DNA from 3 places in the Streptomyces sp. NPDC048255 genome. Region 3 is predicted to be linked to each of the others. Evidence: riboswitches for the same ligand, from Rfam matches in the RefSeq annotation. Region 3 holds a riboswitch; each other region holds the start of a gene.
What was found. A riboswitch is a leader RNA that binds a small molecule or an ion and turns the genes downstream of it on or off. The one in region 3 is predicted to bind cobalamin.
Positions count from the first base shown of each region.

Region 1: it holds a riboswitch for cobalamin, as region 3 does, so the genes downstream of both, AB0D94_RS06320 (energy-coupling factor ABC transporter permease) here and cobN (cobaltochelatase subunit CobN) in region 3, are expected to answer to the same signal.
Region 2: it holds a riboswitch for cobalamin, as region 3 does, so the genes downstream of both, AB0D94_RS30605 (acyl-CoA thioesterase) here and cobN (cobaltochelatase subunit CobN) in region 3, are expected to answer to the same signal.

Region 1 covers NZ_JBEZMA010000004.1:207,110-216,920, forward strand. The annotation lists gene AB0D94_RS06305 (BTAD domain-containing putative transcriptional regulator) at 1-2,944, shown strand, start outside; gene AB0D94_RS06310 (flavodoxin family protein) at 2,952-3,665, opposite strand; gene AB0D94_RS06315 (methylglyoxal synthase) at 3,728-4,645, opposite strand; cobalamin riboswitch at 4,776-4,971, shown strand; gene AB0D94_RS06320 (energy-coupling factor ABC transporter permease) at 5,000-5,710, shown strand; gene AB0D94_RS06325 (energy-coupling factor ABC transporter substrate-binding protein) at 5,707-6,075, shown strand; gene cbiQ (cobalt ECF transporter T component CbiQ) at 6,079-6,828, shown strand; gene AB0D94_RS06335 (ATP-binding cassette domain-containing protein) at 6,825-7,646, shown strand; gene AB0D94_RS06340 (PadR family transcriptional regulator) at 7,702-8,262, shown strand; gene AB0D94_RS06345 (EF-hand domain-containing protein) at 8,402-8,614, opposite strand; gene AB0D94_RS06350 (tRNA-dependent cyclodipeptide synthase) at 8,869-9,672, shown strand; gene AB0D94_RS06355 (cytochrome P450) at 9,653-9,811, shown strand, end outside.
Region 2 covers NZ_JBEZMA010000056.1:3,601-13,411, forward strand. The annotation lists gene AB0D94_RS30580 (hypothetical protein) at 1-922, shown strand, start outside; gene AB0D94_RS30585 (hypothetical protein) at 1,118-1,483, shown strand; gene AB0D94_RS30590 (ABC transporter ATP-binding protein) at 1,587-2,462, opposite strand; gene AB0D94_RS30595 (iron ABC transporter permease) at 2,432-3,520, opposite strand; gene AB0D94_RS30600 (ABC transporter substrate-binding protein) at 3,526-4,515, opposite strand; gene AB0D94_RS30605 (acyl-CoA thioesterase) at 4,826-5,269, opposite strand; cobalamin riboswitch at 5,337-5,558, opposite strand; gene AB0D94_RS30610 (teichoic acid biosynthesis protein C) at 5,696-6,673, opposite strand; gene AB0D94_RS30615 (ATP-binding protein) at 7,006-8,193, opposite strand; gene AB0D94_RS30620 (hypothetical protein) at 8,705-9,811, opposite strand, start outside.
Region 3 covers NZ_JBEZMA010000022.1:100,912-110,722, reverse strand. The annotation lists gene AB0D94_RS19360 (precorrin-2 C(20)-methyltransferase) at 1-1,379, opposite strand, end outside; gene AB0D94_RS19355 (precorrin-8X methylmutase) at 1,376-2,023, opposite strand; gene AB0D94_RS19350 (cobalamin biosynthesis protein CobG) at 2,020-3,231, opposite strand; cobalamin riboswitch at 3,759-3,916, shown strand; gene cobN (cobaltochelatase subunit CobN) at 3,949-7,566, shown strand; gene AB0D94_RS19340 (germacradienol/geosmin synthase) at 7,786-9,811, shown strand, end outside.

The DNA.
Region 1 (9,811 bases), on a different contig from region 3:
CTTCTCCCTGCTGGGCCCGGTGCTCGTCACCCTGGACGACCGGCCGTTGGAGCTGGCCGGGCCGCGCGGGCGGCGCGTGCTGGCGGCGCTGGCGCTGGAGGCGGGCCGGGTGGTGCCGGCCGCCGGGCTGGCGCAGGCGGTGTGGGACGACCCGCCGGCCACGGCGCGGGAGCAGCTGCAGAACGCGGCGGGTGCGCTGCGGAGACGGCTCGCGGGCTCGGGCGCCTCCGTGAGCCGCACGGAGGCCGGCTTCGTCCTGGATCCCGGTCAAGCAGCTCTGGACGTACGGGAGTTCGCGCACCTGCGGTCGGCTGCGGAAGCCGCCGCCGACCCGGCCGAGGCGCGGCGGCTGCTCGGCGGGGCGCTGGAGCTGTGGCGGGGCCCCGTCGCGCTGGGCGGGCTGCGCGGGCGGATCTTCGAGTCGGCGGCGGCCCGGCTGGAGCAGGAGCGGCTCGACTGCGTGGAGCGGGCGCTGGCCGCGGATCTGGAGCTGGGCCGACACGCCCGGGTGTGCACCGAGCTGGCCGGGCTGACGGCCGAACACCCCTTACGGGAACGGCTGGTGGAGCTGCACATGCTGGCCCTGTACCGGTCGGGGCGGCGCGGGGAGGCGCTGGAGGCCTTCGACCGGGCCCGCCGGCACCTCGCCGGCCGGGCGGGCCTGGATCCCGGCCCGGAACTGCGGGCCCTGCACGCGGCGGTCCTCGCCGACGCCCCTGCACTGCGCGGGCCGCGGCCGGTACGGGTGCCGGCCGCACCGCACGGGACCGGCGACGCCCCGCTCTCGCGGGCCGAGCTGCACGGCACCGGCAGCGCCCCGCCCCCGCGGGCCGAACCGCCCCGAGGCCCCGCCGTCCCGGCCCAACTCCCCGCCCAGACCTTGGCGTTGGTCGGGCGGGAGAGCCAGGCCGGCACCCTGCGGCGCGGGCTGCGCGCCGCCGAGGGCGGCGTCTGCCTGGTCACCGGGCCGCCCGGCATCGGCAAGACCGCGCTCGCCCTGCGGGTCGCGCACGGCCTGCGCGAGGAGTTCCCCGACGGGCAGCTCTACGCCGACCTGCGCGGCGCCGACCCCACGGCGGCCGCGGACCCGGCGGAGGTCCTGGCGGGCTTCCTGCGCGGCCTCGGCGTGGACGGCCGGGCGGTGCCCGCGGACGCCGGGGAGCGCGGGGCCCTGTACCGCAGCCTGCTCGCGGGGCGTCGGGTGCTGGTGGTCCTGGACAACGCGGGCGGCGAGGCCCAGGTCGAACCCCTGCTCCCCGGGGCGGGCTGCGCCGTACTGGTCACCAGCAGGCACCGGCTGACCGGGCTCGACCTGCGGGTCGCCCTTGGCCTGCCGCTCCTGGACGAGCGGGACGCGCTCGGGCTCCTGGCGCACATCGCCGGGGCGCGGCGGGTGGCCGCCGAGGCGGAGGCGGCGCGGGAGCTGGTGCGGCTGTGCGGGCGGCTGCCGCTCGCCCTGCGGATCGTCGGGGCCGAACTGGCCGCGCTGCCGCACCGGGAACTGGCCCGGCTGGCGGCCCGGCTGGGCGACGAACGGGCCCGGCTGGACGTGCTCGACGGGGTGCGGGCCGGGCTGCGGCTCGGCTACCGCGCGCTCCCGGGCGAGGCCCGGGCCCTGCTGCGCGGGCTCGCCCTGCTCGACGCCCCGGACTGCGCGGCCTGGACGGCGGCGGCCGTGCTGGGGTGCCGCCTCGGCGCGGCGGAGGAGGCCCTGGACGCCCTGGTGGCGGCGCACCTGCTGGAGGTGGCCGGCCGGGACGAGGCGGGGCAGCAGCGCTACCGGATGCACGACCTGGTCCGCGCCTTCGGCCGGGAGCTCGCGGGGCCGCCGCGGGCCGAGCCGCTGCGCCGGGTGCTGTCCTGCTGGGTGGCGCTGGTGCGCGAGGGGCGGCGGGCCCACCAGGGCCTGGACTACCCCGGGCTCGGCGGCCGGACGGCCGCCCGCGTACCGGACCCGGCGGTGCTCGCGGGGCCGCGGGCCGAGCCGGTGCGCTGGCTGGGGGCGGAGCGGGAGGCGCTGGTGGCGACCGTACGGCAGGCCGCGCGGGTGGACCCATACGCCTGCTGGGAGCTCGCGGCGGCCGGGGAGTACCTCTTCGACCTGCGCAGCGACCTGGCCGGCTGGCAGACGGTCCAGGAGCTCGGGCTGGCCGCCGCGCGGGCCGCCGGGGACCGCACCGGGGAGGCGGTGATGCTGGTCGGGCTGGGCCGGCACCGGACCTGCCGCGAGGAGTGGGGGCCGGCCCGGGCCGTACTGACGGCCGGGGAGGCGCTGTTCGAGGAGCTCGGCGACGCGCACGGGGCGGCGTACGCGGGCTGGCTGCTCTCCTACCTGGACCGGATCCAGGGCCGGCTCGACGAGGCGATGCGGCGGTGCCGGCGGATCGCGGTGGTGTTCGAGGCGGCGGGCGACCGCTACGGCCAGGCCCACGCGCTGCGCGGCATCGGCCAGGTGCTGCTCGCCCGCGGCGAGGGCGGGCACGCCCTGCCGGTGCTGCGCGAGGCCCTGGCGGTGGCGGAGCTGGGCGGCGCGGCCTGGCCCCGGATGTGCATGCTCCGCTGGGTCGCCGACGCCCAGCGGACCCTCGGCCGGCTGGACGAGGCCGAGGCGGGCTTCCGGGAGGTCCTGGCCCACACCCGGGGCAGCGGCGACCTGGCCGGGCAGAGCGCGGCCCGCATCGGGCTCGGCCGGATCGCCCTGGACCGGGGGGAGGCGGCCGAGGCCCTGCGTCAGCTGCGGGCGGCGGACGAGCTGGGCCGCCGCTCGGGGCAGAGCCTGGTGCGGGCCCTGGCGGTGGAGCCGCTGGCGCGCGCCCTGCTGGCCTCGGGCGACGCGGCCGGGGCCCGGGCCGTACTGGAGGAGGCCCTCGCGAGCTGCCGCCGGATGGACGCACGGCCGCTGCTGGCGCGGCTGGAGTCGACGCTGGCGGAGGTGCCGGTGTAACGGGGCTTCAGCGGTGCTCGGGGTTGGGGAAGTCGAAGCGGCAGCCCGCGTCCCACAGCGAGCGCTGGTTGCCGTGCGCCGGGATGCCGCCGGAGCGTTTGAGCAGGGCGGCCAGGTGCATCAGGTTCCACGACATGAAGGCGGTGTTCCGGTTGGTGAAGTCGTTCTCGGGGCCGCCCGAGCCCGGGTCCAGGTAGGAGGGGCCGGGCCCGGCCTCGCCGATCCAGCCCGCGTCGGCCTGCGGCGGGATCGCGTAGCCCAGGTGCTGGAGGCTGTAGAGCACGTTCATGGCGCAGTGCTTGACGCCGTCCTCGTTGCCGGTGATCAGAGCGCCGCCCACGCGGCCGTAGTAGGCGTACTGGCCCTGCTCGTTCAGGATCGAGGAGCAGGCGTAGAGGCGTTCGACGACCTGCTTCATCACCGAGCTGTTGTCGCCGAGCCAGATGGGGCCGCAGAGCACCAGGATCTCGGCGTCCATGATCTGGCTGTAGAGGACCGGCCACTGGTCGCTCTCCCAGCCGTGCTCGGTCATGTCCGGCCAGACGCCCGTCGCGATGTCGTGGTCGACGGCGCGGATCAGGGAGGTCCGGGCACCGGCCGCCTCCATGACCGCCCGGCTCTTGTCGATCAGACCTTCGGTGTTGCTGGTCTCGGGCGAGCGCTTGAGCGTGCAGTTCACGTAGACGGCGGTCAGGTCGGAGTAGTCGTAGTCGGCAGCCACCCCCTCAGCCTGCGCAGCGTGGGGCGCGGACGCCAGCCGACCGCGCCCGCCCGTGGCACTCCCTAGAGGCTTTCGATCATCGCGTCCGCACTCGCCGCGTTCAGCGCGAGCCGGACGTCGGCCAGCGCCACGAGGCGGATCAGCGCGCGGACGTCGTCCCCGTGCGGGTGCGAGGCGAGCGGGTCGAAGAAGAAGACCAGCATGTCGATCTCACCCTGGGTGACGAGGGCCCCGATCTGCTGGTCGCCGCCGAGCGGGCCGCTGCGCAGCGGGGTGACGTCCAGACCGATCAGACGGTTGATCAGGGTGCCGGTGGTACCGGTGCCGTAGAGGCGGTGCGGCTTGAGGTCGGCGGCCCGGCGCTCCGTCCAGGCCAGCAGGTCGGCCTTGCGGGAGTCGTGGGCGACCAGGGCGATGCCGCGCGGGCGGTCGGGGCGGGCGCCCCCGCCGCTCAGCCAGCTGGGGTCGGCCAGCGGGAAGAGGTACACGGCTGCGGCGCGCAGTTCCTCGCGGCTGACGGACCCGTCGCCGTCGGCGTCGACGCTGTCGAAGGCCAGGGCGTCCGTGGCGCCGGACAGACCCGTCGCGCCGAAGATCCGCTCGTACTCCTCCCGGTCGATGCGGCCGTCGCCGTCCCGGTCGAGGGCGTCCGCGAGCGCGTCGAGGGCGCGCAGGGTGGAGGCGCGGAAGGAGGCGTCCCCGTCGAAGGCGTCACGGGCGGCTGCCGCGACGAACTCCTGCTCGCTGATGCGGCCGCCCCGGTCGGTGTCGGCGGCGGCCTGGAGCTGGGTCCACAGTTCCGCGTACACGTCGTACAGCGCGGCCCGGCGGCGGGTGTCCCCGGGCTCGGTGAGCTGCTCGGCCAGCCGTCCGGCGTAGGCGATCAGGTCCTCGCGGCCGAGCTGGCCGTCGCCGTCCAGGTCGTACGCGCGGAACAGCGCGGCGATGCGGGGCAGCCAGTCCTCGGCGGTCACGGACATGCGGAACTCCCTCGTCAGGTGCGGTTGTTGGTGCATATGGTAGCGGGTCGAACACGCACAGTGAGCGCAAGCGGAATCCGAGCTCCGCCGGCGGTTCCGAGGGTGGGTTGGTACCCGTCCGCGCGGCCGACTAGGGTCAGCGGGCCTTGGTGTTCGGGAAACCGGTGTGAAACCGGTGCGGCCCTCGCCACTGTGATCGGGAAGTCCGGCTCCACTCCTGCGGGAAGCCACTGGGCCCGCGCGGGAGACCGCACGGCCCCGGGAAGGCGGAGTCCGGGCATCAGTACCCGTGAGCCAGGAGACCGGCCGGGGCGCGTTGTCCATCCACGAGGTGCTGGAGAGGTCTCCCTACTCATGCATATTGCCGAGGGGTTTCTGCCCCCCTTGCACGCGGTCGCCTGGGGCGCCGCGTCCGCTCCCTTTGTCGTGCACGGCGTGCGCGCCCTCACCCGCGAGGTGAAGGCCAACCCGGAGAGCACCCTGCTCCTCGGCGCGTCCGGAGCGTTCACTTTCGTCCTGTCCGCCCTGAAGATCCCTTCGGTGACGGGCAGTTGCTCGCACCCCACCGGTACGGGGCTCGGGGCCATCCTGTTCCGGCCGCCGATCATGGCGGTGCTCGGCACCATCACCCTGCTCTTCCAGGCGCTGCTGCTGGCGCACGGCGGGCTCACCACCCTCGGCGCCAACGTCTTCTCGATGGCGATCGCCGGGCCCTGGGCGGGCTACGGCGTCTACCGGCTCCTGCGGAAGTTCGACCTGCCGCTGATGGTGACCGTCTTCTTCGGCGCCTTCTTCGCCGACCTGGTGACCTACTGCGTGACCTCCGTCCAGCTGGCGATGGCCTTCCCGGACGCGAGCAGCGGCTTCGTGGGCTCCCTGGAGAAGTTCGCGGGCATCTTCGCGGTCACCCAGATCCCGCTCGCCGTGAGCGAGGGGCTGCTGACCGTCCTCGTCGTACGGCTGCTGATGCAGTCCAGCAAGTCCGACATGGTGCGCCTCGGCGTCGCCAAGCTGACCGGGGGCAAGGCGAAGCAGGAGACCGACCAGGAAGCGGTGGCCCGATGACCAGGAACGCGAAGATCAACACCCTGCTGCTGCTCCTGGTGGCGGCGCTGGCCGTGCTCCCGCTCGCGCTGGGGCTCGGCGAGGGCAAGGAGGAGCCGTTCACGGGTGCGGACGCGCAGGCGGAAGCGGCGATCACCGAGCTGAAGCCGGACTACGAGCCGTGGTTCACACCGCTCTACGAGCCCCCCTCCGGCGAGATCGAGTCGGCGCTGTTCGCCCTCCAGGCGGCGCTCGGCGCGGGCGTGCTCGCGTACTACTTCGGAGTCCGCAAGGGCCGCCGCCAGGCCGCTGCCGCCGCGGCGGCCACGGCAGCCCCGGCCGCCGCCGCTCCGGCGGGTACGGCGGGCACCGCCGCGGAGTCGTAGGCGGTGCTGCCGATCGACGTGGCGGCGCACAGCAGCCGCTGGCGTCACCGCCATCCCCTGGAGAAGGCCCTGCTGGGGATCGGGCTGACCGTCACGGCGGTGTGCCTGCCGCCCTGGCCCGGCGGGCCGCTGGTCGCCGCCGCCACCCTGGCGGTGCTCCTCGGGCCCGCCGGGGTGTCCGGACGGCAGCTGTGGCGGGCCTTCCGGATCCCGCTCGGCTTCTGCTTCACCGGGGCGCTGCCGCTGCTGGTCTCGGTGGGCGGGCCGGCCGGGTTCGTGGTGCTCGCCCCGGACGGCCCCCGGCACGCGGCGGAACTGCTGCTGCGCACCTCGGCGGCCTCCCTCGGGGTGCTGCTGTTCGCCTTCACCACCCCGGTCTCGGACGTACTGCCCCGGCTGGTGCGGGCCGGGGTGCCGGCTCCCGTGGTGGACGTGGCCCTGGTCATGTACCGGATCGGGTTCCTGCTGCTGGACTCGATGGCCCAGATCCGCCGGGCCCAGGCGGCCCGTCTCGGGCAGCGCGGCCGGGCGGCGGTGTGGCGTTCGCTGGCAGGGCTGGCGGCGACCTCGTTCGTACGGGCCTTCGACCGTGCGGCGCGGCTCCAGGACGGGCTGGCCGGGCGCGGCTACGACGGCGCGCTGCGGGTGCTCGTACCGGAGGCGACGCTGTCCTGGCGGTTCCTGGCCGGCTCCGGCGCGCTGCTGACCGGCCTGGCCGTCCTGACCCTCGTACTGAAGGAGCTGTATCTGTGACCCCGTTGGTGGAACTGGTCGGCGCGGGCTACGCCTACGAGGACGGGCCGTCCGTGCTGTCCGGCGTGGACTTCGCCATCGAGGAGGGCCGCGCGCTGGTCCTGCTGGGCCGCAACGGCAGTGGCAAGACCACGCTGATGCGGCTGCTGAGCGGGGGTCTGCGGCCGGGTTCGGGTCAACTGCGGCTCGACGGAGCGGTGGTGGCGTACGACCGGAAGGGTCTGACCCGGCTGCGGACCGGCGTCCAGCTGGTGGTGCAGGACCCAGACGACCAGCTGTTCGCGGCCTCCGTCGAACAGGACGTGTCCTTCGGCCCGATGAACCTGGGCCTGCCCGCGCCGGAGGTCCGCCGGCGGGTCGACTCCGCCCTGACGTCGCTGGACATCACCGCGCTCCGGGATCGCCCGACGCACCTGCTGTCGTACGGGCAGCGCAAGCGCGCGGCGATCGCGGGGGCGGTGGCGATGGCTCCGCGCGTGCTGATCCTGGACGAGCCCACGGCCGGGCTGGACCCGGACGGGCAGGAGCGCCTGCTGGACGTGCTGGCGGGGCTGCGGGCGGACGGCACCACGGTGGTGATGGCCACCCACGACGTGGAGCTGGCGGTCCGCTGGGCCGACGACGCGGCGGTCCTCACCCCGTCGGGCATCCGGACGGGGGCGGCGCGGGACCTCCTGTCGGACCCGGAACTGCTCGCCTCGGCGGGCCTGCGCCAGGCCTGGTCCCCGGCGGTCACCGCGTTCCTGCGCGCCCACGGCTTCCTCGACGCGCACACCCCCGGTCCGCGCGTGCCGGAGGCGCTGGCCGCCTGGCGCTAGACCCTCCCCCGCGGGCGTCAGGGCCCGCCGGGACGGCACTCCCTAGGATGGCCGCATGTCGCTCCCGCACGCCATCCTCACCGCCCTCCTCGAGAAGCCCTCGTCGGGGCTGGAGCTGACCCGGCGCTTCGACAAGTCGATCGGGTACTTCTGGTCCTCCACGCACCAGCAGATCTACCGGGAGCTGGGCCGGCTGGAGGAGGCCGGGCTGATCCGGGAGCTGCCCAGCGAGGTGCCCGTCCGCGGGCAGAAGAAGGAGTACGAGGTGCTGCCCGACGGCAGCGCGGAGCTGGCGCGGTGGGTCGACGAGAGCCAGGACCCCAAACCGCTGCGCGACGCGCTGCTGCTGCGGATCCGCGCGGCGGCGGTCGTCGGGCCGCCCCGGCTCGGGCCCGAGCTGCGGCGCCATCTGGAGCTGCACCGGGAGCAGTTGGCGAAGTACGAGGCCATCGAGGCGAAGGACTTCCCGCCGGAGCGCGCCGCGGTGGAGGACCGGCTGCGCCGGCTCGTCCTGCACGGCGGGATCGCCCTGGAGACGTTCTGGCTGAGCTGGCTGGAGGAGGCCCTGGCGGAGGTCGAGGACATGACGCCGCCGGACGGCACCACGACGGCCTGACGCGCCCCCGCCCCGGGCAGGTGGGGCGACGGCGCGTGGGGCCGGACGTGGGGCCGGAGCGGGCCTGCTCGTTCAGCCGGACCCTGCTCGTTCAGGCGGGCCCTGCTCGTTCAGCCGGGCCCTACCTGTCCAGGCGGGCCTACTTGTTCAGGGAGGCCCAGAACTCGTCGAAGCTCAGCAGGCCGTCGCCGTTCGCGTCCTTCGCGGCGATGACGGCGTCCGCGACCGGGCCGGTGACGAACGGGTCGCCCATGGCCGCCAGGGCCGCCCGGAACTCGTCCGCCGTGACGAAGCCGTCACCGTTCACGTCGAACTTGCCGAACGTCGTCCGTGCGCTCTCGATGTCCGCCACTGGGTCCACCCCTTCTTGGTGCTTGTTGACCGGCTCAGGGTAGCGGCCTGCGCGGAGCTCCCCCGCCGCGGGTCCCGTTCGAGCGGCAGATAGAAATTCCATTACCCTTCCGTAATGCGGAAGCGATAATTCCAGCCAACAAATCCGGCCCGGACTTGTCACGCTCCGGCACCACGGCATAACGTACCGACATTGCCGCCACACCAGGAGCGCAGGGCTCCCAGGGACAAGCGGCAATGAGGGCGATCACACAGGTGACGATCACAGCCGACGCATCATTCGAAGTTCTGCCCTTCACCCGCACCTGCCGCCATATCTGGGAAGACGGCGACCATGTGCTCATCGGAGTGAGTCCTGGAAACAGCTACTTCAGCTCCGAGCGCATCACCGGTCTCGCCCAGTGGGCCACGACCCGCTTCGCGCAGGTCGACTTCGTCTACGCAGACCTCCACGTGGACCGGATGTTCGCCGCCTTCGGCTACACCCAGGAGCACGCGGAGAAGCGCGCCACGAAGGAGATCAAGGCGGTCCGGAGAAGGATCCTCAAGGGCGTGGAACAATCAGGGACCTCACACGCCGAGATCCGCGTCAGAGCACTTTCGGAGTTCCAGGAGAACCCCGTCTACCAACTACTGCACCGGCGCGTACTGCATTTCCTGGAGACCGACGACGAATTCCGTAAGGGCTGCGAGAAAATGGCCCTGCACTTTGTCGGCTCCAAGTTGCCGGAAGGTGAATCCATCACTGCGGAGCAGTTGCAAGTCTGTTTCGATTACATGGCGGCCGAGCTGCCGTTCTTCGTGGACACCCCGAGCATTCTCGACGTGCCGTCCTCGGTGGCGGCCTACCACGTCAAGATGCCGCTGACGGATGTCCTCTTCGCACGCGGCGGGGGCCTGCGCGCGACCAGGAACCAGGCGTACGCCGTCGTACGGCCCGAGGCCGCCGAATCGGTGCGCGAGGTGCCCGAGCGCGGAGCGCCCGAGGGCACGGCACCACAGCACAGCGTGAACCACGTACCGACCGAAAGGATCGTCGATGAGCGTCGAGCAGCTTGAGGGCCGGGGGACTCAGGAGCAGCCGCTCCTCGACTTCCCGCTCTCGCGGCGCGGAGACGTGCTTCCGGAGGAGTGCGGCTGGCTCCGCGAGAAGGCCCCAGTCGCCAAGGTCCGTACCCTCACCGGGGATCCGGCCTGG
Region 2 (9,811 bases), on a different contig from region 3:
TGCTGTGGTCGCGGGGATGCCACAGGACGTCAAAGGCGGGTTCCGGACCGAAGAGGTGCCCTTCAGCCGCTTCAGGTACGCCCACGGCGGCCCGGCGCACGACGTACCTGAGTTGCTGACCCGATTGGGTCGCGCGGACGCCGACGTGTCCGGGCGGGCGCTGGCGGAACTCTGGAACAGCCTGGTTCACCAGGGAACGGTCGGCTCCGTCGGCCCGCTGACCGTGCCGTTCCTTCTGCGCATCGCAGCCGACCCGTCAGCCCATCACCGGTCGAGCATCATCCGTCTTGCCACTGCTGTGGCAAGAGAACAGCACTGGGGGTACGGCACTCGCGACACCTTCCTCCAAGTGGCCACGCAGCGCTGGACATGCGACTGCAACGGCTACGCGATGAACTGGTCCATCGAGGCAGCACGCAACGCCCTTACCTCCGATGCCGACCTGCTCCTCCCACATCTTCACGACGCGGACCCCGACGTCCGCACCTCCACCTGCTATGCCCTGGCCACCGTCTCGGGCAAGGCCCACCGCATCACAGAAGCCCTCCGGGCCCGCCTGGCCACCGAGCAGATCCCCGCAGTCCGCGCGAGTCTCGTCCTGGCCATCGCGGAAGTCGCCTTCCAGAACGCCGACCCCCGCGCCGCCGCATGGGCTCACGCCCTCTGGCCTGATCCCGCACAGCCCGCGGACGTCCGCGTGCCCGCCGCGCTCGCCTGGCTCTGCCTGGTGAACGACCCTGTCCCGGACGAACTGCGCTCGACGTTCGACGCCCTTGTCACCGGTGATCTGACCGACGTCCTGGATGGTGTTCCCTGGATCGCGCACGTCGACGAGAAGGGCCTCGCCCGCACCATCGACCAGATGCTGAACAACGCGAAACCGGGTGTCATCGACCCCTGGGACGACGACCCCTGGGCCTGATACCCGATGCAGTTCGTGACCTTCTGTGCACACGACATCGTGATCAAGGGCATGAACACCTTCAACTGCCTCGGTCCACCAGTAGCCCTGGCCCCAAGTACGGCGGGGGTTCGGTGCCCGTCTTGTGGTGGGAGGGTCGGCGACAGGGCTGACCAGTGAGCCGTGACCCGGCCCCGCGAGAGAAGGGACGTGCCCGTGGGCATTTACGTGTCGGTCAGAGGATGGCTGGAGTGCGACGAGAGGCAACTCGTCGCCGTCCAGGAGATCATCTCGTCGCACGAAGACGATCATTACTCCAACGGCTGGGGCACACCTCGCCAGCACGTCAACTGGACGCACTACATCTTCTACGGCGCCGACATCCGCCAATCGGCTGTGGACTGGCTCGTCGACCAGATCAGAGCGATCGCACGGATCCCGGCTTCCGACGAGGACGGGGACCGCATCAGGGGGTTGTTCCTCGCGAGCCACGAGGCCGACGGCACAGTTGAATGGCAGGTCCGCGATGGCCAACTCTTCATCTCGTCAGGCGACATCAGACACCGCTACCTCGACGGCTAGCCCGACCGACCCACGATGAGGGTTCGGCAGCCCCAGCACTGCGTACGTGCCTCACCCGGCCATAGGGACACCCGATGACCCCTGATTGCCGACTTACGCTGCCTCAGTTCTTGCGAACGGCTCGTTCTCCCTCCTGCAGCGCCTCGCCGGCCGGCCGTTCGCAGCCGGGTAGGACGCTGACGAAGGGCACCCCGGTACGGGGATGCTCGATGACCTCGGCCTCGACCTCGTACACGTCGGACAGGAGCGGGGCGGTGAGGACCTCCTCGGGCTTGCCGGTGGCGACGACGCGGCCGCCGGCCATGACGCAGATCCGGTCGCAGAAGGCCGCGGCGAGATTCAGGTCGTGCAGCGCGACCACGGCGGTGACGCCGAGTCTTCGCACGAGCCGGAGGGCGTCGAGCTGGTGCCGTAGGTCCAGGTGGTTGGTCGGCTCGTCCAGGACCATGGTTCCGGTGCGCTGCGCGAGGGCGCGGGCGATCAGGACCCGCTGTTTCTCCCCGCCCGACAAGCGGTCGAAGGGCGCGTGCGCGAGGGCGTCGACGTGGAGCTCCGCCAGTGAGCGCGTGATGATGTCGCGGTCGTCCGTACTGTCGCCCGCGAAGGCCCGCTTGTGAGGGGTGCGGCCCATGGCGACCACGTCGTACACGGTCAGCTCGAAGTCCCCGGACGTCTCCTGAAGGACGGCCGCGAGCCGCTGGGCGAGCCGCTTGCCGGGCATCCGCCAGACGTCCTCGCCGTCGAGCAGGACCCGGCCCGAGGTGGGGCGCAGCGCCCGGTAGAAGGTGCGCAACAGGGTGGACTTGCCGGCGCCGTTGGGGCCGACCAGGCCCATCACCTCGCCGGGTGCCACGTGCAGCGATACCTGGTGGACCAGCGCCTTGCCGTTCATGACGACGCTGACGCCCTCGGCGTCAAGACAACCGGGCCCGCCGGTCGGTGGGTTCGTCACCGCGCCGCCTTTCGTCGCATCAGCCAGAGGAAGAAGGGACCGCCGACCAGGGCGGTGAGAATGCCGACGGGTATCTCTTCGGGGCTCATGAACGTACGCGCGGCCAGGTCGGCGGAGATCAGGAAGGCCGCCCCGAGGAGCGCTGCGGCGGGCAGCGCGCGACGGTGGTCGGCCCCGACGAGCAGCCGCACCACGTGCGGCATGATCAGCCCGACGAACCCGATCTGCCCGCTGACCGCGACGATCGTGCCGATCATCAGGGCCACCAGCGTGAACAGGGCGCCGCGGAACCGGTGGACGTCCAGACCGAGGGCCGAGGCGGCCTCCTCCCCGGCGAGCAGGAGGTTGAGCGGACGGCAGACGCCCAGGAGGACGGCCGTACCGAGCAGGACCGCACCGACGGGGACCCACACCGTCGTCCAGGTGGTCCCGGCCAGTCCGCCGAGCATCCAGCGCAGCGCGGACTGCGTCTTGTGCGGATCGTTCGAGGTGACGATCAGGAAGCTGGCCAGCGCCGACAGCACTTCGGCCATGGCCACCCCGGCCAGGACCAGCCGTACCGTCGTCATCCTCCCGCCGGAGCGGGCCAGGAAGTAGACGGCGACCAAGGCCGCCAAGGCGCCGCAGAACGCCGCCACCGGCAGCGTGAACAGCCCGAACATTGTCAGGTTCAGGACCAGGACGAGCACCGCGCCGACCGACGCACCGGACGAGACACCCAGCAGCATCGGGTCAGCCAGCGGATTGCGGACCAGCGCCTGCAACGCCATCCCGGCCACCGACAGACCTGCGCCCACCACACCGGCCAGCAGCACCCGTGGCAGCCGGACGTCCACGACGATCGTCTCGCGCACCGGGGTCCACGTCGGCTCCGCGAGGGCCGGGTGCACGCGGTGCAGCAGGATGTTCCACACCTGGTCGGCCGGCACGCTGATCGATCCCGCCGCGATCCCGGCCGTGGCCGCGCAGGCCACCAGCAGGCCCAGAAAGGTCAGCACCAGGCCGTACGGGAGCCCGGGGCGCCGCGCGGGGACGGGCCGGCCCTCCTCGCGGAGGCCGGCCCCCTCGGCCGCCGGGGCCTTCACAACCGTCACTGGACGCGGCCCGGGTGGAGCTGCTTCGCCAGCGACTCGACGGCAGACGGCATCCGGACGCCGAGCACCGTGGAGGACAGCGGCAGGACCGCGAACCTCTGGTTCTTGATCGCGGGCACGTCCTGCAGCGCCGGGTGGGCGAGCAGGAACTTCTTCTTGTCCTCGACGGACTGGTCGCCGTAGTCGTAGATGACGACGGCCTCGGGGGCACGCTGCGCCACCTGCTCGAACGAGACGTCGCCGAAGGCCTTGTCCAGGTCGGAGAAGAGGTTCACCCCGCCGGCCCGCCGGATCATCTCATTGCCGATGCCCTTGCCGCCCGCGGTGAAGGCCGTCTTGTCCCCGCTGTCGTACACGAAGAGCTTGACCGGGGTGACACCGGCGAGCCCGGTCTCCACCTTGTCGAGGGTGGCGTGCAGTGTCGTCAGCCGTTCCTCGGCCCGCTCGGGCACACCGAAGATCTTGCCGAGGGTGCGGATCTCCTCGTCCATGGAGGCCACGTTCACCGGACCCGTCGGGCACTCCTCGCTGTTGAGGTGGGTATTGATCCCGGCCTTGGTGAAGGCGGCCCGGCTGCGTCCCTCCTTCTCGTCGAACGTGGAGGTCCACCCGCCGTAGACGAAGTCGGGCTCGGCCTCCAGGAGCGCCTCGAAGGAGGGGTACTCCTTGGAGAGGACCTTTACGCCGTCGTAGGCGGCCTGGTACTCGGGGAGGATCTTGTCGTCGAGATAGCCCGTGCCCACCATCGACTTCTCCAGGCCGAGCGAGAGCATGACCTCGGTCGCGTGCTGGTTCAGCGAGACGGCGCGCTGCGGCGGACGCTGATAGGTCGTGGTGATGCCGCAGTTGTTCACTGTGATCGGAAACCCCTTGGCGGGAGCACCCGCAGAGGGGCCGGCCGTGGATGTAGTGCCTCCTCCGCAGCCGGATATCAACAGGGCCACAGCGAGTGCGGACAGGACGGACTTCGGGTGGTTGCGGAGCATGGGAGTTCCTCTCAACGCAGGTGGATCGGAAGGTCCTCGCGCCTCGTCGGCAGACGGACCGAGTGAGGGCGTGCGGCCAGGGCCCGTAGGAATCCGTCCAGTCCCGCCCGCCATCCCGCGACCGCTGATGCACGCTAGGGGCAACTGCGGAACTCTCGCAATAAGGCGACTGGAACGGGAAGGGCTCACAGGGGCGCGCAGCGTCGCGCGCCGCGGATCGCGCTACGGCCGACGGGACAGCACGGCGAACTCCGGCCACAGCACTAGGGGCGGGCCGGAAGACTGCTGGCTGGCGTCGGAGCCAACTCGCCTACGCGGTGGCCGGGTCCAAGGCGTCGAGAGCCGGGACGGGGCGCGGCCTGCCGTCGGCGTCTATCGCGACGAAGGTGAGCTGGGCGGTGGCCACCTCGGTCGTGGGTCCCGAGGCGTTCCATCGCTCGGCCCGCACACTGACGGTGACGGTCATCGAGGTTCGGCCGGCCCGTTCCAGTTCGGCGTCGACGCTGAGCAGGTCACCGGCGCGCACCGGCGCCAGGAAGGACATCCGGTCCACGGCCACGGTGACGGCGGGACCGCCGGCGTGCCGCCCCGCAGCTGCGGCGGCCGCGTCGTCGATGAGCTTCATCACCACGCCGCCGTGGATGGTGCCGTAGAGGTTGGTGTCGTGCTCGCTCATGATGTGGGCGAGCGTGACCCGGGACTCGCCCGGGCCCTTGGAAACGCACCTCACCGTGATGGCGGTCTGGTCGGCCACGTCAACTCTCCTTCGCGAGTCGCGCCAGAGGGTCCCGGAGGGTGTTCTTCGGGACCACCGCATGACGAGTCGGCATGCGGACAGCGGCAGGTCTTCGGACTCGCGGGCACGTCGCCCGACCGGGCTGACACCTACTGGCCGTCGCTTCCCGGACCCGTTCGGGTCCAGTGCTCTATGACGGCGGTCGTTCCCACTCACCGCTGCGGGGCAGTCCCGGAATCTCACCGGGTTCCCTCTTACGACGCGTCCTGCCTGGTGGCAGGGGCGAACCAGCTGTACCCACAGCCTACCCGTGACGGCACGATGCCAAGTCCCTCCCCGGCCCGGCCTGCTGACCGGACGGAACACCCCTGCTGCCTACGCGGCCGGGACCCGACCCGGTCGAGGTTCAGCCGGTCCGCCGCCCGGCCGCCGGGAGGACATGGCTCAGATCAGCGCGTTCTTGTAGAAGATGCTGGAGCGCCGGTCGCCCTCCACGCCGGTGGCGAAGCCGATGAAGAGGCGGGCCTCGCCGGCGTCGGTGCGGTAGATCGCCAGGCCCTCGGGCTCGCGGTGGTGGAGGGTGGAGCCGGCCTTGGTAAGGACGGGGCCCTGCGCCACGGTGCCCGTGTTGATGTCGATACTGGTGACGTAGGAGTTGCCGTCGCCGGTGGGGGTGCCGTCGCCGGGGTACGCGTCACCCGTCAGGTAGTACATATACGAGCCGTAGAGCGTGTAGCCCTGCGGAGTGCCGGAGATCGTCGGCTGCTTGAAGTCGACCAGAGGCGAGCCGAAGCTGCGCGTCTCGAAGGCGGAGAGGGGATACACGGCGATGCGCTTGCCGGCGCTGGTGTGGTAGCGCACGATCATGCGCTGGTAGACCGGGTCGACGGAGCAGGTGTACTCGGTGGCCCCGGAGATCGGCTGGTAGGCGGCCGAGGCAGCCGGCGAGCTCAGGGTGGTGTCGGCGGTGAAACGGATGGGGGCGAGCGCGGTGCCGTACCCCTTGCTGTTCGCGTCGCACTCGATCCACAGCTCGGTGTCGGAACCGCTCGGCAGCGCGGCGAAGGCGACGCCGTGGCCGAAGCCGTTGAGGTGCATGTACGAGATGTAGTTCCCGTCGAAGTCCATCTTGTTGATGCACAGGTCACCATCGGACTCGGCGCTTCCACTCCGCTTGGTTGCCACGAACAGGAACTTGTTCACCCAGTCGAAGGCGAAGCTCTGCTGGACCCGCGCACCGTGCGTGTCCTTGGACCGGAACAGGTCGTGCGACGGCTGCGCGAGGTCGAACCGCTTGGTCGCGGTCACATCAGCCGAAGCGGTCTGCGCGCCGGCGGCGAGCCCGAGAGCGGCGAGCGAGGCGCCAACACCGGTGCGTATGAGGCCGCGGCGGGAGAGGGGGAGGCCAGGGATGTGGTTCATGGGGGGACTCCGAGGCATGGGTGGAGGGCAGGGACACGTGATGCTATCCATCACAGGGGTGGTGTGACATGTCGGGTCCGGTGGGCAGTTGGGTGTCCGGTTGATCTCGATGGGAGGCAGCAGGGTGGCCCCTGGGACGGCGGGGGCCGGCGGTGCGAGAGCCGCCGATGTGGAACGCCAGGCAGGGCGCCCCGGTCTCGGCCGACCTGTCTCGAAACGGAATGGATCACCGCCGCCTCTGTCGCGTTTCCGTCGCTGGTGCTCCTCACAGCCGCCGGGGTGCACCGCTCAGCCGGGAGGACGTGAGTCCCTGTGAACCGGCATCTTCGTCACTACCTCGCGCGTCCGGTAGAGGCATTGAAGATGTGGCGGATGATGGACGCGGCCTCGTTCGGGTTGTGGTCCAGCCAGTCGGTGAGGTGTTCGCGGACGACCTCCTGGACGTAGGCGCCCGCTTCGGGATTCCTGAGCTTGGTCTTGGTGGCGCCCTCGAAGACTGGATGGGCGAGTTTTACGGAGACGACCGCGGTCAGGCCCTCGTGGACGGCTCCGGCCGTGATGTCCTCGTCGTCTGCGGACAGCTGCCCCTGCCGGCGCGCGTAGTCGTTCACGAGGTCCGTGAGCGCGGTACGGAAGCCCACTTCGTGGGCCCCGCCCTCGAGGGTGCGGGTGCTGTTCGCGAAGGAGTGGAGCTCTCCCGGGGACCAGGTGTTCCACTGCATGGCGACCTGCACGAAGACCGTCTGGTCCTCGTTCTCAGACTCGAAGCTGATGGCGGGGGAGTGGACGAGACTCACGGGGTGGGGGTTGAGGCGGGTGACGAAGGCCCGGAGGCCGTCCGCGTGGTGGTGGCGAACAGGCCGCTCCGGCCGCTCATCGGTGAGCGAGATGGCCAGGCCCCCGTTGAGGAAGGCCAGTTCCTGGAAGCGCTCCGACAGCGTGGCGAACGAGTACCGGGTGATCTCGAAGATGTCGGCGTCGGGCAGGAATGTGATCGTGGTGCCGTGCTCGCTCGTCTCCTCGTTCCTCGTCAACGGGGTGACCGGGGCGCCCTTCTCGTACTCCTGGGTCCAACGGCGGCCGTCTCGGTGGACCTCGACCATGAGACGGCTCGACAGCGCGTTGACCACGGACAGGCCCAGGCCGCTGAGGCCGCCGGAGACCCCGTAGCGGGTGTGGGGCCTGGAGCCGAAGGACAGCTCCGTCAGTTCGAGTTCGACGGCCGACTTGCCGGTGGGCTCCTCCACCTCGACGGGCAGGCCCCGCCCGTTGTCGGCGACGCGAATGCCGCCGTCCGCGGTGATCGTGACGTCAATGGCGTCGGCGTGGCCGGCCTGGTGCTCGTCGACGGCGTACGAGACGACCTCGTACACCAGGTGGTGCAGGCCGCGTTCGCCGGTCGAGCCGACGTACATGCCGGGGCGCCTGCGTATCGCCTCGTGGCCTTCGAGTACCTGGATGTGGCTGCCGGTGTACTCGTTCACGTTCGCGGGCTGACTGGGGTTGCCGAACTCGGTCATGAAGCACCCTCCCTGGGCCGTCCTGAGCAGGTTTGCGGGCGGAGCCAGCCGAAGCAGCCGACGCTGCGTCCATGTCGTCGCCCGTGCGTGCCCATCTTAGGTATCTGGAGGTAAAAGTGCAGGTCAGGCTATGGATGGCGAGGTCCCAGGTGGCCGCGTCCACGGCATTGCCGAAGCCGCCGTTCCGTGGGGTGGCCGCAGGGAGCGGAGCAGCGTGAAGGCCCCGCCGAAGGCGCCCGAGGGGGCGTTCTCGACGCAGCCCGAGGGCGTTTTCCCCGCGCATCGAGGATGCCTCCTCCGGCGGACAGCCTGCACAGGCCCAGTACGCGGATCGGGCCGAACGCGTGACGGCGGGCCGCCGCGGCGGCGGGGCACGCACCCGTCCGAGCCGCCGCCGAGCTCCGCCGCGTGAACGCCGACTTCTCCAGCCGCGCTGGGGACCAGCGCCCAAGAGGAGAGGCCTCCAGGGAGGACATCCCTGGAGGCCCCTTCACATGCCGCGGGTGGTTGCTCAGGCCGTCGTACGGCGACGGCGGCCGGTGCCGGCCACCAGGGCCGCGCCCATGGCCAGTGCCACGCCGGCGCCCCCGAGCGCCCAGCTGGTGGCCGCGTCGGCGCCGGTGGCGGCGAGCTCGCCGCCGGTCTGGGTGGTGGTGCCGGTGGTGTTGGTGTTGCCGGTGTTGCTGATCGGCGTGGTGGTGCTGCCGCCGTTCGGGTTGGGCTGGTTGCCGGTGTTCGGGTCGGCGGCCAGGATCTTCACCAGGACCGGGCGGCTTTCGCTCCGGATGTTCGAGCCGATCTCAAGGACCGTGCCGGAGGCGCGGAACTGCGCGTAGCCGAGCTGGGCATCGGCGGTGAACCGGATGCGCAGCTTGACGTCGAAGGTCTTGCCCGCGGGGATGGCGCCGCCGGCGAGGTGGTTGACGACGTAGTAGCCGTCGCTGTAGCCGAGTTCCGCGCGCTCCCAGCCGTTCTTGCCGTAGACCTCGACCTCCAGCTGCTCGCCGTCCATCGGGACCCAGTCGGGTCGGGCGAGGCTGAAGTACAGGTGGAAGTCGTCCAGGGCCGGCTTGCCGGAGTTGTCGACGTGGATGGTGAGGTCCTGCCAGGCCCCGCCCGCCGCCAGGCCGTTCGGCAGGCCGTCGATGGTGAGCTTGGGGCCTTCGGTCACGACGGGCTGGTCGTTGTCGGGGGTCGCGCCCGTGATGCTGGTGTTGTACCAGGTCGTGGGGGAGGCGCTGATCTTGTCACCGGTGCGGCTCGTGCCGTCGGAGGTGAGGTCGAAGGGGACGACCGGGGTGTCCGCGGCGAAGCTGATCCGCACGTCGATGCTGTGGACGGCGTCGACGGCCACGGAGGCGGTCGTGCCGAGCTTGTAGACGAGCCCGGGGCCGTACTGCGGGCCGTGGACCAGCTTCGCGGGCTGCCAGGAGACGGATCCGTTCCCGGCGGTGACCCGCTGCTCGACCTTGACCTGCGAGGCCTTGATCTTCCCGTCCCACTGCATGACGGTGATCTCGGGGGTGTAGTTCGGAACCGCGACGTGACCCGAGTTGTCGACCTGTACGGTCAGCTGGGTCCAGCTGCCGTCGGCCTTGAAACCGGTCTTCGGGATCCC
Region 3 (9,811 bases):
CCGGCGAGGGTGACGATCCGCACCGACTGCTCCGGGCCGCCCACGTCGCGGGCGACGACCACCGGGGTCTCGGGCGCGCGCAGCTCCAGCAGCAGCTCACGGGCCTGGGCCACCTGCCAGGTACGGCTGCGCGAGCCGGGGTTGTAGAGGGCGAGCACCAGGTCGGCGGCGGCGGCCGCGCGCAGCCGCTCCGCGATGACCTCCCACGGCTTGAGCCGGTCGGACAGCGAGATGGTGGCGTAGTCGTGGCCGAGGGGGGCGCCCGCCGCGGCGGCCGCCGCGTTGGCGGCCGTCACCCCCGGCAGGACCCGTACGGGCACGTCCTTGTACTCCGCCTGCCCCGCGACTTCCAGGACCGCCGTGGCCATGGCGAAGACCCCGGGGTCGCCACCGGAGACCACGGCCACCCGCTTGCCGCGCCGGGCGAGGTCGAGGGCGAACTCGGCCCGCTCCGACTCCACCTTGTTGTCGGAGCCGTGCCGGATCTGGCCCGGCTTCACGGGGACCCGGTCCAGGTACGTCGTGTAGCCGACGAGCACCTCGGCGTCGGCGAGCGCCCGCCGGGTCTGCGGGGTGAGCCACAGCGGCCCCGCCGGACCGGTGCCGACGACCACGACCTCGCCGGGGCCGGACGGCACCTGGCCCGGGTTGCCGATGCGGCTGGGGACGACCGCGACGGCGAAGTACGGCACGCTCTGCGGGTCGGTGTCGCCGAGCAGCCCGGTCCGCTCGCCCGCCATGGTGGCGCGCTCGACGTAGCGGGCCTCGGCGAGCCGGCCACTGCTGGCCATCGCACCGCGCACGGCGGGGAAGGTGCGGCCGAGCTTCATCACGACCGCCGAGTCGGTGGCGGCGAGACGGGCGGCGAGCTCCTCCTCGGGCAGGGTGCCGGGGAGGATGGTCAGCACCTCCTCGCCCTCCACGAGCGGGGTGCCGAGCCGGGCCGCGGCGGCGCTGACGGAGGTGACACCGGGGATGACCTCGGTCTCGTACCGGTCCGCGAGCCGCTTGTGCATGTGCATGTACGAGCTGTAGAAGAGCGGGTCGCCCTCCGCGAGGACGGCCACGGTCCGGCCGGCGTCCAGGTGCGCGGCCAGGCGGGCCGCGGCGGACTCGTAGAACTCCTCCATCGCGCCCTGGTAGCCGCCGGGGTGGTCGGTGGTCTCGGTGGTGACCGGGTAGACCAGCGGCTCCTCGATGTGGTCCGCGCGCAGGTGGCCCGCCGCGATCGAGCGGGCGATGGAACGGCCGTGGCGGGCGCTGTGGTAGGCGACGACATCGGCCTCGCCGATCACCTGGACGGCGCGCAGGGTCATCAGGTTCGGGTCGCCGGGCCCGAGGCCGACCCCGTACAGGCGCCCCTTGACGGTGTCGCTCATTCGGCCACGCTCGCGATGGCGTTGACGGCGGCGGCCGCGATGGCGCTGCCGCCGCGCCGGCCCCGCACGATCAGGTGGTCGAGGCCGGAGGGGTGCGCGGCGAGGGCGTCCTTGGACTCGGCGGCGCCGATGAAGCCGACGGGTACGCCGATGACGGCGGCCGGGCGCGGGGCGCCCTCCTCGATCATCTCCAGCAGCCGGAAGAGCGCGGTGGGCGCGTTGCCGACGGCGATCACGGAGCCCTCCAACAGGCCCCGGTCACGCCAGACTTCGAGCGCGGCGGCGCTGCGGGTGGTGCCCATCTTCGCGGCGAGTTCCGGCACGGCCGGGTCGGAGAGGGTGCAGATCACGTCGTTGTCCGCGGGCAGCCGCTTACGGGTGACCCCGCTCGCGACCATCTGCACGTCGCACAGGATCGGCGCGCCGGCCTCCAGGGCCGCGCGGGCCCGCAGCACCACCTCCGGGGTGTACCCCAGGTCCTTCGGGAGGTCGGTCATGCCACAGGCGTGAATCATGCGCACCGCGACCTGGGCGACCGAGGCGGGCAGCCTCGAAAGGTCCGCCTCGGCGCGGATCGTGGCAAAGGACTGGCGGTAGATCGCGGCGCCGTCCTTCTCGTACTCGAACACGGTGTACTCGCTCATTTCTTCACTGCGGCTTCGGACACTCGGGGTTGGTTGCGCGCGGCGGCGAGGGCCGCGGCGAGTTCGTGGGGTGCCACCGGGTCCGCGCCGAGCCGGTACCCGTCGGGCGTGGCCACCAGGTCCACCCAGGCCGTACCGCGGGGGTGCCCGCAGCGGCGTTCGCAGCCGGACCAGTGGACGGGCAGCGGCCCCCGCGCCCGCTCGGCGACGGCCCGCGCGTCGGCGCGTACGTCGGCGAGGGACTTGGCGCAGCCGGGCCGGCCCGTACAGGCGGTGACGGACTCCCAGGCACTGCCCGGCGCGGTGACGAGCCCGGCGGGGCGGGCGCCGGCCGGGGCGGTGACGAGGATGCTGCGCCACGGCGTGATCCGCAGCTCGCCGGGCAGCTCCCGCCACTGCTCGGTGCTGAGCCGGCCGAGCGGGACCAGGACGCAGAGCGCGTCCCCGTGCGCCCCGGGCGCGGGCGGGTCCGCGTACGGGCGGGGCGCGTCGGGGACGTACCGGGCGGGGATGCCCCGGCGGGCCAGGCGGGCGGTGAACTCCTGGCCGTCCAGAGCGTGTTCGGCGGGCAGTTCGGCGATCCGCCAGGCCCGGGTGCCGGCGGCGGCCGCGGCGTCGAGGAAGTGGTGGGCGGCCTCCAGCGCGGCCCGCGCGGCATCGGCGGCGGCCACCTCGGCGGCGTCCGGCGACGCGCCGAGCCGGATCAGCACCCGCCCGCCCGGCTGCGCGAGGAGGGTCACATCGGGGCCGAGGGCGGCCACGTCCCCGCGCCCGTCGTCCACGGCGAACAGGAACCGGCCGGAGAGCGCCGCAGCCTCGGGGTCGGCGCACAGCTCCCGGTCCAGGGCGCGTACCGGGGCGGGGTCCGCCAGCGGGCTGGCGACGATGTTCCGGATCCGCTCGTGCGAGGGCGCGGGCAGCAGCCCGACGGAGTCCAGCAGCTCGGCCAGCCCGGCGCCGCACCCCTCGCGGAGGCCGCGCAATTGCACGTTGCCGCGCGAGGTGAGCTCCAGGTGCCCGTCGCCGAACCGGTCGGCGGCGAGCCCGAGGGCGGCGGCCTGCCGGGCGGCGAGCAGCCCGCCGGGGATCCGGACCCGCGCGAGGAACCCGTCGTCGGCCGCGTGCAGGCGCAGCGCGCCCGGACAGGCGTCACCCCGGTCCCGTATGACGGGTTCGTCCCGCGATACGGCGGAGGGCGGCTTGGACATGGCCGCGAGCATACCCACGATTCCCACCCCACCCCCTGACCGGGCCGAAGCCCCGGACCATTCCGGCCCCGGACCATTCCAGCCCCGCCCCCTGACTGGGCCGAAGCCCCGGCCATTCCAGCCCCGCCGGCGTTTGAGGCGCAGGGTCCGGGGCAGAGCCCCGGGCAACGGCGCCGCACCCAAGCCCCGAATCCGCCCAGCCAGCGCAGCGCGACCGCAGAGCCCCGGCAACGGCGCCGCACCCAAGCCCCCAATCCGCCCAGCCAGCGCAGCGCGACCGCAGAGCCCCGGCAACGGCGCCGCACCCAAGCCCCCAATCCGCCCAGCCAGCGCAGCGCGACCGCAGAACCCCGGCAACGGCGCCGCACCCAAACGCAGACGCCCAAGCCAGCAAAGCGCCACGCCAAAGCACCGCACCAGACGGCAAAACCGCCCAAGCCAGCGCAGCGCGACCGCACGCGCCGCCCCACCACACAACCGCCCGAGCCGGCGCAGCGCCCCCGTACAGCCGGCCTGGGAAAACGCCACCTAAGATGACCTCCCGACGGGCCATTCGGCCCGTCATCGCCGAGGACGGCGACATGGGAGGAAGCCCGGTGCGATTCCGGCGCGGTCCCGCCACTGTGAACCTCGCGGAGCGATCCGCCGGGTGAGTCAGGAACTCCCGCTGTCCTCACTGCCCGGGGCGCGGAAACCCCGAGGAAGGCCTGCCGCCGCATGATCCTGCTGCTGTCGACGTCCGACACCGATCTGCTCAGCGCCCGCGCCGCGAACACGGCGGACGGCCCCGTGCCGTACCGGTTCGCGAACCCCTCCCGCCTTCCCCTGGACGACCTCCCCGGCCTCCTCGACGGAGTCGGCCTGGTCGTCGTACGCCTCCTCGGCGGCCTGCGCGCCTGGCAGGACGGCCTCGACCTGCTCCTGGCCCCCGGCCAGACCCGCCCGGTCGTGGTCCTGACCGGCGAACAGGCTCCGGACGCCCAGCTGATGGAGGCCTCCACGGTCCCGATCGGCATCGCGGCCGAGGCCCACGGCTACCTCGCGCACGGCGGCCCCGCCAACCTGGAGCAGCTGGCCCGGTTCCTCTCGGACACCGTCCTGCTCACCGGCCACGGCTTCGAGCCGCCCGCCGCCTCCCCCACCTGGGGCCCCCTGGAGCGCACCCCGCGGCACACCACCGGCCCCCGGGTCGCCGTGCTCTACTACCGCGCCCACCAGATGAGCGGCAACACCGCCTTCGTGCACACCCTGTGCGAGGCCATCGAGGCGCATGACGCGCAGGCGCTCCCCCTCTACGTGTCCTCCCTGCGCACCCCCGAGCCGGAGCTGCTGACGGAGCTGGAGGGCGTCGACGCGGTCGTCACCACCGTGCTCGCGGCCGGCGGCACCAAGCCCGCCACCGCTTCGGCGGGCGGGGACGACGAGTCCTGGGACGCCGGCGCGCTCGCCTCGCTCGGCGTGCCGATCCTCCAGGCGCTGTGCCTGACGGGCTCGCGCAGCAACTGGGAGGAGAACGACGAGGGGCTGTCCCCCCTCGACGCCGCCACCCAGGTGGCCGTGCCCGAGTTCGACGGCCGCCTGATCACCGTCCCGTTCTCCTTCAAGGAGCTCGACGAGGACGGCCTGCCCGCGTACGTGGCCGACCCCGAGCGGGCCGCCCGGGTCGCGGGGATCGCCGTACGCCACGCGCGCCTGCGCCACATCGACCGCCGCGACAAGAAGGTCGCGCTGGTCCTGTCCGCGTACCCGACGAAGCATTCCCGCATCGGCAACGCGGTCGGGCTCGACACCCCGGCCAGCGCCGTGGAGCTGCTGCGCACGCTGATCGCCGGCGGCTACGACTTCGGCCCCGTCGAGGACATCCCGGGCCTCGTCTCCGGTGACGGCGACGAGCTGATCCGCGCCCTGATCGAGGCCGGCGGCCACGACCAGGAGTGGCTCACCGAGGAGCAGCTGGCCCGCAACCCGGTCCGGATCCCGGCCGCCGACTACCGGCGCTGGTTCGCCCAGCTCCCGGCCGATCTGCGCGAGAGCGTCGAGACGCACTGGGGCGAGGCCCCCGGTTCCATGTTCGTGGACCACTCGGCCAACCCGGAGGGCGACATCGTCCTGGCGGCCCTGCGCCGCGGGAACCTGCTGATCCTGATCCAGCCGCCGCGCGGCTTCGGCGAGAACCCGATCGCGATCTACCACGACCCGGACCTGCCGCCCTCGCACCACTACCTGGCCGCGTACCGCTGGATCCAGGCGCGCGCGCAGGACGGCGGCTTCGGCGCCGACGCGATGATCCACCTGGGCAAGCACGGGAACCTGGAGTGGCTGCCCGGCAAGAACGCGGGGCTCTCCGCGTCCTGCGCCCCGGACGCCGCCCTCGGTGACCTGCCCCTCATCTACCCCTTCCTGGTCAACGACCCGGGCGAGGGCACCCAGGCCAAGCGCCGCGTGCACGCCACCCTGGTCGACCACCTCGTGCCCCCCATGGCCCGGGCCGAGTCGTACGGCGACATCGCCCGCCTGGAGCAGCACCTGGACGAGTACGCCCAGATCTCCGCCATGGACCCGGCGAAGCTGCCCGCCATCCGCGCGCAGATCTGGACCCTGATCCAGGCCGCGAAGCTGGACCACGACCTGGGGCTGGAGGAGCGCCCGGACGACGAGGGCTTCGACGACTTCCTGCTGCACGTCGACGGCTGGCTGTGCGAGGTCAAGGACGCCCAGATCCGCGACGGTCTGCACGTCCTGGGCGGCGCCCCGACCGGCCCGGCCCGCGTCAACCTGGTGCTCGCCATCCTGCGCGCCCGTCAGATCTGGGGCGGTACGACGGCCCTGCCCGGCCTGCGCGAGGCGCTGGGCCTGGACGAGTCCGCGGCCACCCGTACCTCGGCGGACGCCGTCGAGGAGGCGGCCCGGGCGCTGGTCCAGGCGATGGAGGACGCGAACTGGTCCCTGGACGCGGTGGCTTCGGTCGCGGCGGGCCACCCGGCCCCGGTCGCGGACGTGCTGTCCTTCGCGGCCCGCGAGGTGGTCCCGCGGCTGGCCGGCACGGTGGACGAGATCGCCCACGTGGTCTCCGCCCTGGACGGCCGGTTCGTCCCGGCGGGCCCCTCCGGCTCGCCGCTGCGCGGCCTCGTCAACGTGCTCCCCACGGGCCGCAACTTCTACTCGGTGGACCCGAAGGCCGTCCCGTCCCGCCTCGCGTGGGAGACCGGACAGGCCCTCGCCGAGTCCCTCCTCACCCGCTACCGCACGGACAACGGCGAGTGGCCCGCCTCCGTCGGCCTGTCCCTGTGGGGCACCAGCGCGATGCGCACCTCCGGCGACGACGTGGCGGAGGCCCTGTCGCTGCTGGGCGTCCGGCCCGTCTGGGACGAGGCCTCGCGCCGCGTGACCGGCCTGGAGCCGATCCCGCTGGAGGAGCTGGGCCGTCCGCGCATCGACGTCACCCTGCGCATCTCGGGCTTCTTCCGCGACGCGTTCCCGCACGTGATCGGCCTGCTGGACGACGCGGTGCGCCTCGCGGCCTCCCTGGAGGAGCCCGCCGGACAGAACTTCGTCCGGGCCCACGCCCAGGCGGACCTGGCCGAGCACGGTGACGAGCGGCGCGCGACGACCCGTATCTTCGGCTCGCGCCCGGGTACGTACGGGGCGGGCATCCTCCAGCTGATCGACTCCCGGGACTGGCGTACGGACGCGGACCTCGCGGAGGTCTACACGGTGTGGGGCGGGTACGCGTACGGCCGCGGTCTCGACGGCCGCCCCGCCCGGGACGAGATGGAGACGGCCTACAAGCGCATCACGGTCGCCGCGAAGAACACGGACACCCGCGAGCACGACATCGCCGACTCGGACGACTACTTCCAGTACCACGGCGGCATGGTGGCCACGGTCCGCGCCCTGCGCGGCACGGCCCCGGAGGCGTACATCGGCGACTCCACCCGCCCGGAGACGGTCAAGACCCGCACCCTGGTCGAGGAGACCTCGCGCGTCTTCCGCGCCCGCGTCGTCAACCCCAAGTGGATCGAGGCCATGCGCCGCCACGGCTACAAGGGCGCCTTCGAGCTCGCGGCCACGGTGGACTACCTCTTCGGCTACGACGCCACGACGGGCGTGGTCGCGGACTGGATGTACGACAAGCTCACCGAGACGTACGTCCTGGACCCGGAGAACCGCGCCTTCCTGGAGGAGGCCAACCCCTGGGCCCTGCACGGCATCGCGGAGCGCCTCCTGGAGGCCGAGTCCCGCGGCATGTGGGAGAAGCCGGACCCGCAGATCCTCGAAGCCCTGCGCCAGGTCTACCTGGACACGGAGGGCAACCTCGAGGGCGAGACGGACTGAACCGGCGGCTGACCGAGCGCCCGGGCGGCCCGGTCCGCCCGGCGTTCGCCGGCCCCTCCTATCCCCCGGCGGAACGTCACGCCGCGGAACAGCCCTTCCGTCACCTGAAGCAGTGAACTCCCCCTTATCCCAATGGCACCAGGGGTAGGGGCACTGCTGATCTCGTGCGGGGGCCGGGCCACCGGCTCCCGCGCCCATGGACGAAAGGCTCACCCAGCCGTGACGCAGCCGTTTCAACTGCCGGATTTCTACGTGCCCTATCCGGCGCGACTGAACCCCCACCTGGAGGACGCCCGGGTCCACACCAAGCAGTGGGCGCGGGCCCTCGGGATGCTGGAGGGTTCCGGTGTCTGGGAGGAGAGGGACCTCGACTCGCACGACTACGCGCTGCTCTGCTCCTACACCCACCCCGACTGCGACAGCGAGGCGTTGTCCCTCGTCACCGACTGGTACGTGTGGGTGTTCTTCTTCGACGACCACTTCCTGGAGATGTACAAGCGCTCCCAGGACCGCGAAGGCGCCCGCGACTACCTCGAAAGGCTCGCCGCCTTCATGCCGATGGACCTCGCCGACGGCTTCCCGGAGGCCACCAACCCGGTGGAGGCCGGTCTCGCCGACCTGTGGGAGCGGACCGTACCGGCCATGTCCATGGACTGGAGGGAACGGTTCTCCGAGAGCACGAAGAACCTGCTCAACGAGTCCATGTGGGAGCTCGCCAACATCCACATCGGGCGCGTGGCGAACCCGCTCGAGTACATCGAGATGCGGCGGAAGGTGGGCGGCGCCCCCTGGTCGGCCGGCCTGATCGAGTACGTCTCCGCCGAGGTCCCGGCCCGGATCGCGCGCTCCCGCCCGCTGGGCGTGCTGCGCGACGCCTTCTCCGACGCCGTGCACATCAGGAACGACATCTTCTCCTACGAGCGCGAGGTCGCGGACGAGGGTGAGCTCTCCAACGCCGTCCTGGTCCTGGAGACCTTCCTCGACTGCTCCACCCAGGAGGCCGCCGACGCCTCCAACGACCTGCTGACCTCCCGGCTCCAGCAGTTCGAGCACACCGCGCTCACCGAGATCCCGCAGCTGATCGCCGACCACGGGCTGGACCCGGCCGAGGCGGCCGCGGTCCTCGCCTACGCCAAGGGGCTCCAGGACTGGCAGTCCGGCGGACACGAGTGGCACATGGTCTCCAGCCGCTACATGAACAAGGAGGCCCGGTCCACGGCCGCGCTCACCCTGCCGTTCCTGCCTTCCGGGCTGGGCAGCGCGGCCCTGGACCTGCGCTCGGTGTTCGCCTCCCGCGCGATCGAGATGCGCCGCCGCTCCTTCACCCACGTGCCGTTCGAGAAGACCGGCCCGTCGGTGATCCCCGACGTCTACATGCCGTTCCCGCTGTCCCTCAGCCCGCACCACCGGCACGCCCTGGAGGAGTCCGTCGCCTGGGCCCGCCGGATGGGCCTGGTGGACCCCCAGCCCGGCGACCCGGCCTCCGCGATCTGGGACGAACAGCGGCTGCGGGGCTTCGACTTCGCGCTCTGCTCGGCCGGGATCGACCCGGACGCCACCGCGGAGCAGCTGGCCCTCAACGCCTGCTGGCTGACCTGGGGCACGTACGGGGACGACTACTACCCGGTGGCGTTCGCGCAGCCGAGGAACCTGCCCGCGGCCAAGGCGGCCACCGCCCGGCTGATCACCATGATCCCGGTGGACCACGCCGACCAGCCGGAGCCGCTCACCGCGATGGAGCGGGCGCTCGCCGACCTGTGGGTGCGGACCACCACGGCCATGGCCCCCGAGCACCGGGAGGAGTTCCGCACCTGTCTGGTCACCATGCTGGAGAGCTGGGTGTGGGAGGTGGACAACTCGATCGCCAACCGGATCCCGGACCCGGTGGACTACGCGGAGATGCGCCGGCACACCTTCGGCAGCGAACTCACCATGTACCTGTGCCGGCTGGGCCTGTCGGGCCGGGGCATTCCGGAGGAGATCTACGCCTCGGGGGTGATCCGCTCCCTGGAGAACGCGGCGATGGACACCGCCTGCCTGATCAACGACATCTTCTCGTACCAGAAGGAGATCGAGGTCGAGGGCGAGGTGCACAACCACGTGCTCGTCACCCGGAACTTCTTCGACATCGGCTACCCCGAGGCGCTGCGCATCTGCCATGCCCTGATGACCCAGCGCACCGAGGAGTTCGAGCACATCGTGGCCACCCAGCTGCCGGTGCTCTACGACGACTGGAAGCTGGACC